DNA from 2 places in the Cobetia sp. 1CM21F genome. Region 2 is predicted to be linked to the other one. Evidence: riboswitches for the same ligand, from Rfam matches in the RefSeq annotation. Region 2 holds a riboswitch; the other holds the start of a gene.
What was found. A riboswitch is a leader RNA that binds a small molecule or an ion and turns the genes downstream of it on or off. The one in region 2 is predicted to bind thiamine pyrophosphate.
Positions count from the first base shown of each region.

Region 1 (4,326 bases), on a different contig from region 2:
TCACGCTTGAACTTGTCGGCCTGCTCCTGCATGCCGGCCATCACGCTGTCGGCATCGCCGGTCAGGCCATGTTCGTTGGCGTAATCACGCACTTCCTGGGTGATCTTCATCGAGCAGAACTTCGGCCCGCACATGGAGCAGAAGTGGGCGACCTTGGCCGAGTCCTTGGGCAGCGTCTCGTCGTGGAAGCTGCGCGCGGTGTCCGGGTCCAGGCCCAGATTGAACTGGTCTTCCCAGCGGAACTCGAAGCGTGCCTTTGAGAGCGCATTGTCACGGCGTTGCGCGCCCGGATGGCCCTTGGCCAGATCGGCGGCATGTGCGGCGATCTTGTAGGTGATGATGCCGGTCTTGACGTCGTCCTTGTTGGGCAGGCCCAGGTGCTCCTTGGGGGTCACGTAGCAGAGCATGGCGCAGCCGAACCAGCCGATCATCGCGGCGCCGATGCCGGAGGTGATGTGGTCGTAGCCCGGGGCGATGTCGGTGGTCAGCGGGCCGAGGGTGTAGAAGGGCGCCTCGTCACACTCGCTGAGCTGCTTGTCCATGTTCTCCTTGATCAGGTGCATCGGCACGTGACCCGGGCCTTCGATCATGACCTGGACATCGTGCTGCCAGGCGATCTTCGTCAGCTCGCCGAGCGTCTCGAGCTCACCGAACTGGGCGGCGTCATTGGCATCGGCCACCGAGCCCGGGCGCAGGCCATCGCCCAGTGACAGGCTGATGTCGTAGGCCTTGCAGATCTCGCAGATGTCCTCGAAGTGGCGATAGAGGAAGCTTTCCTCGTGATGCGCCAGACACCACTTGGCCATGATCGAGCCGCCGCGCGAGACGATGCCGGTCACGCGGCTGGCGGTCAGTGGCACATAGCGCAGCAGGACGCCGGCGTGGATGGTGAAGTAGTCGACGCCTTGCTCGGCCTGCTCGATCAGCGTGTCGCGGAAGATCTCCCAATCGAGGTTCTCGGCCACGCCATCGACCTTCTCCAGCGCCTGATAGATCGGCACCGTGCCGATGGGCACGGGAGAATTGCGCAGAATCCATTCACGGGTCTCGTGGATGTTGGCGCCTGTCGAGAGGTCCATCACGGTGTCGGAACCCCAGCGGATCGCCCAGGTCATCTTGTCGACCTCTTCCTCGATGGAGGAGGTGACCGCCGAGTTACCCAGGTTGCCGTTGACCTTCACCAGGAAGTTGCGACCGATGATCATCGGCTCGCTTTCCGGGTGATTGATGTTGGCGGGAATGATCGCGCGGCCGCGCGCGACTTCCTCACGCACGAATTCGGCGGTGATCTCGTCGGGCAGGTTGGCGCCGAAGCTGTGGCCCGGGTGCTGGTGGCCCAGAATGCTCTCGACGGATTCGCTGCCCTGATATTCCTCACGCAGCGCGATACGACGCTGATTCTCGCGAATCGCGATGTATTCCATCTCGGGGGTGATGATGCCCTGGCGCGCGTAGTGCAGCTGGGTGACATTCTTGCCCGGCAGGGCGCGACGCGGGCGGTGGTCCAGCTCGAAGCGCAGGGACGACAGGCGCAGGTCGGCCTGGCGCACGCGGCCATATTCACTGCTCAGTTGATTGAGCTGTTCGGTATCACCGCGTTCCTCGATCCACTGCTCGCGCAGCGGCGCCAGGCCCCGGCGGATGTCGATCTCGACCGCCGGATCGGTGTAGGGGCCGGAGGTATCGTAGACGACGATCGGCGGGTTCTCTTCCAGGCCGCTGGAGGTCTGGGTCGGCGAGCAGCCGATCTCGCGCATGGGCACGCGGATGTCCGGACGGGAGCCTTCGATATAGATCTTGCGCGAGCCGCTCAGCGGCGCGATGGCGGCGGCGTCGACCTGTGCTTCGCTGGCGAGGTGGCGGCTGCCATCCTTGCGACCGGCACGCGCGCGTGCCTTGGGGGCAGCCTCAGGCTGCGAGGCGAGCGGTGACTCGGCGGCGTTGGTGGTTTGCGGGTCTTGTGTCGTCGGGGCAGTGCTCATGCAGGTCTCCTCAAAGGGCGACGTCACGGCTGACGTCATCATGGGAAGACCGTGCGCAGGGAGAGGATGGTCGTCGCCGACTCCTTGCCAACAGGTGGCCCGGGAGCGAGGCGGCCGCGCGCAGCGGCTGGCCATCAGCTTGATTCCTACGCCGGTCCTAACCGGTTCAGGTTCCACGGGACCCCTTGCTGGCAAGCTCGCGCGTCAGGGCGGCGAAGCATGCATGCAGGATCTCAGCCGGTTCCACCGGCACCCCGTCAAGCGTGTTCAGATTTCAATGCGAGGGTGTTGCCCGAAGCGTCAGGCTTGCCACGGGGAGCATTCTCGCATCCAGGCTCTGTTGGCCTGTCAGCCATGCCATCCACGGAGGATGGCGTCATCCCGAGCGGCTCATGGCGAGCGCCGGGACGTCAGTCTGTCATGCCTCAAGCGCGATCGAGGCCCATCTGCCAGAAGTCGATCTCGAGTCGCGTGGCGTCCCGGAAGACATCGACCAGTTCACCCAGTCGGCGCTCCGAGACTTCCGAGAGTCGCGCATCCAGCCATTCACGTTCGGCTTCGACGGCTTCCTTGAAGTCATCGCTTGAGTACATCGCGATCCAGTCCGCGTACGGATTGTTCTCGATCTCGGTGGTGTCCTGATCGAGCAGCCACTCGGCGATCTCGCCGTAGCCGATCAGGCAGGGCGCGAGCGCCACGTGCAGATCGAGCAGGTCGCCGCGCTGGCCGCAATCGAGCACGTAACGGGTATAGGCCAGGGTAGCGCGGGATTCCGGCAGCTCGCTCAGGTCATCCTCGCTGATGCCCCACTCGCTGCAGTAGCCGATATGCAGATCGAGCTCGGTATTGAGGATGGTGTCGAGACTGGCCGTGGCCTGACGCAGCTCCGCGAGGGTGCGGCTCTTGTAGGCGGCCAGCGCCCAGGCACGTGCGAAGTGGATCAGGAACAGGTAGTCCTGCTGCAGGTAATGGCGGAAGGACTCCTCCGGCAGACGACCTTCGCCCAGCTGGCGAACGAAGTCGTGCTCGAGATAGTCACGCCATTCCTCGGCGCAGGCACTGGTCAGGTCGTTGAAACTAGGCATGACGCATCCCTCGGTGAGCGTGCTGACGACCCGTGATGGGGCGACAGGTCTCTGGCGCAAGCATGGCCAGTACCGGAACAGGAGCAGGGGAAAAGCGGGGGAGGTGCCGACAGTCACCGTGAGAAAGTGGTGACGATATCGAGTGGCATCGCTTCGCGCTTGATCCCTACGCCGGTACTAGCCGGATCAGGTTCGGCGGGATCGTCATTCACGCAAGGACATCGCCTGCGCATGACATCTCAGCCGGTCTTACCGGCACCCCGTCAAGCTGTGACATATGAGTCACGATGCAGCGAGTGTAACAGCCCTGCAGCGCAGAAGAAGGGCAGTGTGAGCAAAAATGCATACGACTTTGGGAGGCATGCCGAACGTGTGAAGAGCCTCAAGCGGGTTTGTAGAAAGCCGTGAGCGGGTTCATGGAAAGTCTCAAGCGGCAAGGTCGGCCATGAGTGCCGGCAGGTGGCGCGCCAGTCGCGCAAGGTCACGTGGCTCATCGACATCCCAGCTGATCGGCAGGCAAGCGGCCGTTCTCCCCGCCCGTGCCAGCAGCGCCAGAGTGTCCCGGCAAACATGGGCATGGCACCAGCGGGGCAGCAGGAAGGCTTGCGGGCAGGGCGCCTTGAGGCCAATCAAGCCATAGCCGCCATCGTCGGTGGGCTGCAGCACCGCGTCGTGAGTGCGCAGTCTGTGGGCTGCCTCGCGCAGCCGCTGGCTGTCCAGCGCCGGCAGGTCGGAGCCCATCAGCAACACCGGCCCCTCGGGCAGATGTCGGGCCATGGCCCGGGACATTCGCTCACCGAGCTCCCCCTGCGGCTGTGCCTCGAAGGTGAGGTCGGCAGAGGCATCGACAACGCTTCGCAGCCGGGCTTCCAGCGCTGCCCGCAAAGCCGCCTGTTCAGGTGCCTGACTCGACGACTCGGCAGAGGCCGTCAGCATCACCACGACCTTGCCGAGGCGCGCGGCGCAGGCGTGGTCAACGATATGGCTCAGCATCCGCGCATAGAGTCGAGCTGCGCCCTCGGGGCCGAGTGCGGGGATCAGGCGTGTCTTGCAGTGGCCGGCGATGGGCAGGCGACCGAAGATGATGAGAGTCGGGCGCACCTCTGACGCGGCATAAGCTGTGGGCAAGGTAGGCAACGCCGTATCACGCATGGGGCATGCCGCGCTGCTCACAGGCCTGCGCCGCGGCGCGATAGCCGTAGAGACGTGCCAGGCGTGCAGGGGAGACGCCACACCAGGCCGCCAGCCGCAGTCCCCAC
Region 1 is NZ_JALNTQ010000001.1:199,176-203,501, forward strand. Features, by position in the region: gene thiC (phosphomethylpyrimidine synthase ThiC) at 1-1,982, opposite strand, end outside; TPP riboswitch at 2,109-2,249, opposite strand; gene tenA (thiaminase II) at 2,408-3,067, opposite strand; TPP riboswitch at 3,214-3,340, opposite strand; gene MSG32_RS00790 (TIGR04282 family arsenosugar biosynthesis glycosyltransferase) at 3,494-4,195, opposite strand; gene MSG32_RS00795 (TIGR04283 family arsenosugar biosynthesis glycosyltransferase) at 4,212-4,326, opposite strand, start outside.
Region 1: linked by a shared signal. The riboswitch ahead of thiC (phosphomethylpyrimidine synthase ThiC) and the one ahead of MSG32_RS08030 (ABC transporter ATP-binding protein) in region 2 are both predicted to bind thiamine pyrophosphate.

Region 2 (4,326 bases):
GTGTCGAGCGTCGTTGCGTCTTTCGGTTACGCGATCTTGCGGTCTTGCGGTAGTTACTCGAAGCCCCGGCGTGTCAGCTCAGGCGTGTCAGCCGGTCGCGGTGCCAGGGCATCAGGGCGCGCAGCAGCGCATCCAGCGAGAAATAGAGCAGCAGGGAGAAGGCGACCAGCACCAGCAGGGCGGCGAACATCAGGTCGATTTCCATGCGCGCGTTGGCGTTGAGCATCAGATAGCCCAGCCCCTGACTGGCACCGGCCCATTCCCCGATGACGGCGCCGATGGGGGCGGCGGTCGCGGCCATGCGAATGCCGGAGGCCAGTGCCGGCAGCGCGGCGGGCAACTGGATGTGGATCAGCCGGCGCCATGGGCTGGCACCCAGGGTATGGGCAAGATCCAGCCAGCCCTGCTGGGTCTGGCGCAGGCCGTCGTAGCCGGTGGAGGCGACCGGGAAATAGATGATCAGCGTCGCCATCACCACCTTGGACAGCATGTCATAGCCGAGCCACAGCACCAGCAGCGGCGCGATCGCGAACAGCGGTATCACCTGGCTGATCAGCAGCATCGGCAGCAGGGTGCGGCGCAGGCGGGGAATGAAGGCCAGCGCCAGCGCGGTGGCAAGGCCGAGCAGAATGCCCAGCACCAGCCCGGCCAGTATCTCGCTGATGGTGACGCCAGCGTGATGGGCCAGCAGCGGCGCCTTCTGGATCAGCACCTCGAGCACGGCCTGCGGCGTGGGCAGAATGTAGGGCGGTACGGCGGTAACGGCAATGACCAGCTGCCAAAGCCCCAGCAGGAGCAGCGCGCTGATGACGAGGTGACGCATGGCGTGCAGACGTTTCATGCGGCCTCCTCGCTATCACGCAGGCGGGCGATCAGTTGCGCCTGCGCCGGTGGCAGGGCCGGGTCATCCAGCGGCACCGGGCGTGCGGCGCCAAGCCCCGGCAGGCGTTCCAGCTCGGCGCCGTGACCCGGGAGGCTCGACGGGCGCAGCACCAGCAGTTGATCGGCGAGGCGCAATGCCTCCAGCGGGTCATGGGTCACCATCAGGACGGTGCGGCCCTTGAGCAGGCGGCTGGCCAGATCATGCAGCTCCAGACGGGTGATGGCATCCACCGCCGAGAATGGCTCGTCCATCATCACGACCGGCGCCTGCTGGTAGAGCGTGCGGGCGAGGGCGACGCGCTGGCGCTGACCGCCGGAGAGGGCGTCCGGCCAGGCCTGCTCACGGCCCTCGAGCCCGACCGCGGCCAGCAGTTCATGAGCGAGTTTGCGATTGCGCGGCCGCCGGCGCAGGTCATCGCCCAGCCACAGGTTGTCGATGACGCGCCGCCACGGCAGCAGCAGGTCCTGCTGCGCCATCCAGGCCACGCGGTCGGTCAGCGGCTGACCGTCATCGGTGGCGAGGTCGAGCTGGTGGAGATCTGACATCTCCAGACCGGCCAGCAGGCGCAGCAGCGAACTCTTGCCGCAGCCGGAGCGTCCCAGCAGTGCCGTCCAGCTACCGGCTTCCAGACGCGCGGAGATATCGCGGAACAGCGTGTGGCCGGCGTAATCGATTCGTGCGTTGTTGAGGGTGAGTCCCAGCGACACAGGCAATTCCGTGGTCAGGCGGCGTGCCGGCAGGAGGAAGCAGGTGACGCGCCATGCAGGGCACGCGTCGGGGATTCCCTCCGCCGGTATCAACCGGATCAGGTTCCAGGGGTTGTCGCGCGACGTATCGCTGCGGCTCTCAGCCCATCCTCGGGCACCCCCATCCAGGTCGACAGTGTAACGTCACTCTCTTGCCGGTGTCTTGTCCGACGCGGGTCAGGGGCGGGGGGCGGGTCCGGTGAGCAGGGCAGAGGTGGGCAGGGCAGAGGTGGCGTGCGAAACGGACTATGCCGATGTGCCACGCCTTGGGTATGCTGAGCTTTACTGTAACAAGACGTGTAGCCCAAGGAGATCATCATGCCCGACACACCGGATCTCTCGACCTGTTCCAGTTATCCCGTTCCCCCACGGCGGCCGAGCACGGCTGAGGCCGTGGGCGAGCCGCGTCCCGTGCCCAGGGGCTGGCCCGAGGAGTCACTGACCCGCCGGCTCTCGACCTATCTGGGTCAACCCCTTGAGCCGTTGGCACTCGCCTGGCCGGATAGCGCCAACTGGCTATGGCGCCAGCGTGGCGGCACGCCCGGCCTCATCAAGCTGGCGCGCACCGGGCCAGACCATGACCCCTTCTGGCGCGCCATGCGCGGGGTCTTCGGCGCCGATCGCTGGGCGACGCCGGAGGGGCTGACGCGACTGGCGGGCGCCTTGCCCGCGCGCCTGCCGATTCCGCCACTGCCCCTGACCTTTCTCGGGCGTCTCGATGGCGCGCCCATCTGGCACCTGCCGTGGTCCAGCGGGCAGCCGAGTGATCTCAGCATCACCTTCTGTGAGCTGCTGGGCGACCAGCTCGGTCGCCTGCATCAGGATACGCTGTCGGGCTTCGGTCAGCCGCTGGCGCAGCCGATGCCGCTATTGCACTGGAATACCCGCGTCACGCGCTTTCTCGCCCATCACCCGCGTCGCGCGGAGCTTGGCACGCTGCTCAAGCGCACCTTCCCGGCACCGACTCGCGCGGTGTGGTGTCTGCCGGACATGCGCGCCGATCAATATCTGTGCGCCGCCACCGGCTGGGTATGGAGCGATTGGGAAGCGCTGGTGTGGGCGCCGATCGAGTTCGACTGGGCGCTGGTGGAGTTGCTGCTGGAAACGCCGGAGCAGCGTCAGGCCTTTATGAAGGGCTATTCGCGCCATGGGCGCATGATCGATCTCGATGGCCAGCGTGAGCTGTGCCGTGCGCTGTTGTGGGCGATGGAGGCCTTCGGCCCGCGGTCCTATGCTGAGCTTGCGGCAGCCCCTGCCTGGGTCTCGCCGCGCAGCCTGGCGTGAAATCCGCGTGCTGCACGCTGCAAGTACATGAAAGGTGTGAAATTTCTCTGCAGCCCCATCGCTGACATGGAATACTGTGGGTGAGTCGTCGTGGACGTCACTCGAGATCTGATGTAGGGCTTGGCGGGGGAGCACTCGTGGTAGAGAACCTGAATTATTATTTCTTGCTGGCAGGCACGCTGATCGCCTTGAGCGTGTTGGCCAGCCGCGTCTCGGCGCGTCTTGGCATGCCGCTGCTACTGCTGTTCCTCGGCCTTGGCATGCTGGCGGGTGAAGATGGCGTGCTGGGCATCCAGTTCGATGACGCCTCATCCGCTTACATGATCGGCAACCTGGCGCTGGCGCTCATCCTGCTCGATGGCGGCCTGCGCACGCGGCTGTCCACGTTTCGTGCCGGCCTGAAGCCGGCGCTGGTGCTGGCCACCGTCGGGGTCTTCATGACCAGCGGCCTGGTGGGCCTTCTGGCCATGTGGCTGTTTGATCTCACCCTGATCGAAGGCCTGCTGGTCGGGGCCATCGTCGGCTCCACCGATGCCGCGGCGGTCTTCTCGCTGCTGGGCGGTCAGGGCGTTCACCTCAATGAGCGTGTCGGTGCGACGCTGGAAATCGAGTCCGGCACCAACGACCCGATGGCGATCTTCCTGACCATCACGCTGGCCGAGATCCTGACCGGTCAGCTCTCCGGCGTCGCGTCGGGCATCATGAGCTTCCTGCTGCAGTTCGGTGTCGGCGCCGCCATGGGGATCGCCGGCGGCTGGCTGATCGCCCGTCTGATGCGCTATCTGGACCTCGCGCCCGGCCTCTATTCGCTGCTGGCGCTGGCGCTGGGCCTGAGCCTCTTCGCCACCACCAACGAGATGGGTGGCAGCGGTTTCCTTGCCATCTATCTGTGTGGCCTGATGATCGGCAATCACCCCGGGCGGCATCTGGAGCACATCCTGCCGGTGCATGATGGTATGGCGCATCTCTCGCAGATCGTGCTGTTCCTGATGCTGGGCCTTTTGGTCTCGCCCTCGACCATGCTGCAGTTCGCGCTGCCGGCCGCCATCCTCAGCGTGGCGCTGATTCTGGTGGTGCGCCCGCTGGCGGTCATCCTGTGTCTCAAGCCGTTCTTCCGCTTCCGCTGGCGCGAGCTGTGGTTCATCAGCTGGGTCGGGCTGCGAGGGGCGGTGCCGATTGTGCTGGCGATCTTCCCGGTGATCACCGGGGTCGAGAATGCCGGTCTCTACTTCAATGTCGCCTTCTTCGTGGTCATCATCTCGCTGCTGGTACAGGGCTCGTCGCTGGCGCCGATGGCGCGCAAGCTGCGGGTGGTGGTGCCGCCGGGCGCACAGCCGAGTCGCCGCAACCTGCTCGGCATCATGCCGGTCAATGACTACGAGATGCTGGTCTATCGCGTCGACAACACGGCGC
Region 2 is NZ_JALNTQ010000002.1:560,576-564,901, reverse strand. Features, by position in the region: gene MSG32_RS08035 (ABC transporter permease) at 74-841, opposite strand; gene MSG32_RS08030 (ABC transporter ATP-binding protein) at 838-1,590, opposite strand; TPP riboswitch at 1,649-1,762, opposite strand; gene MSG32_RS08025 (hypothetical protein) at 1,948-2,913, shown strand; gene MSG32_RS08020 (potassium/proton antiporter) at 3,051-4,326, shown strand, end outside.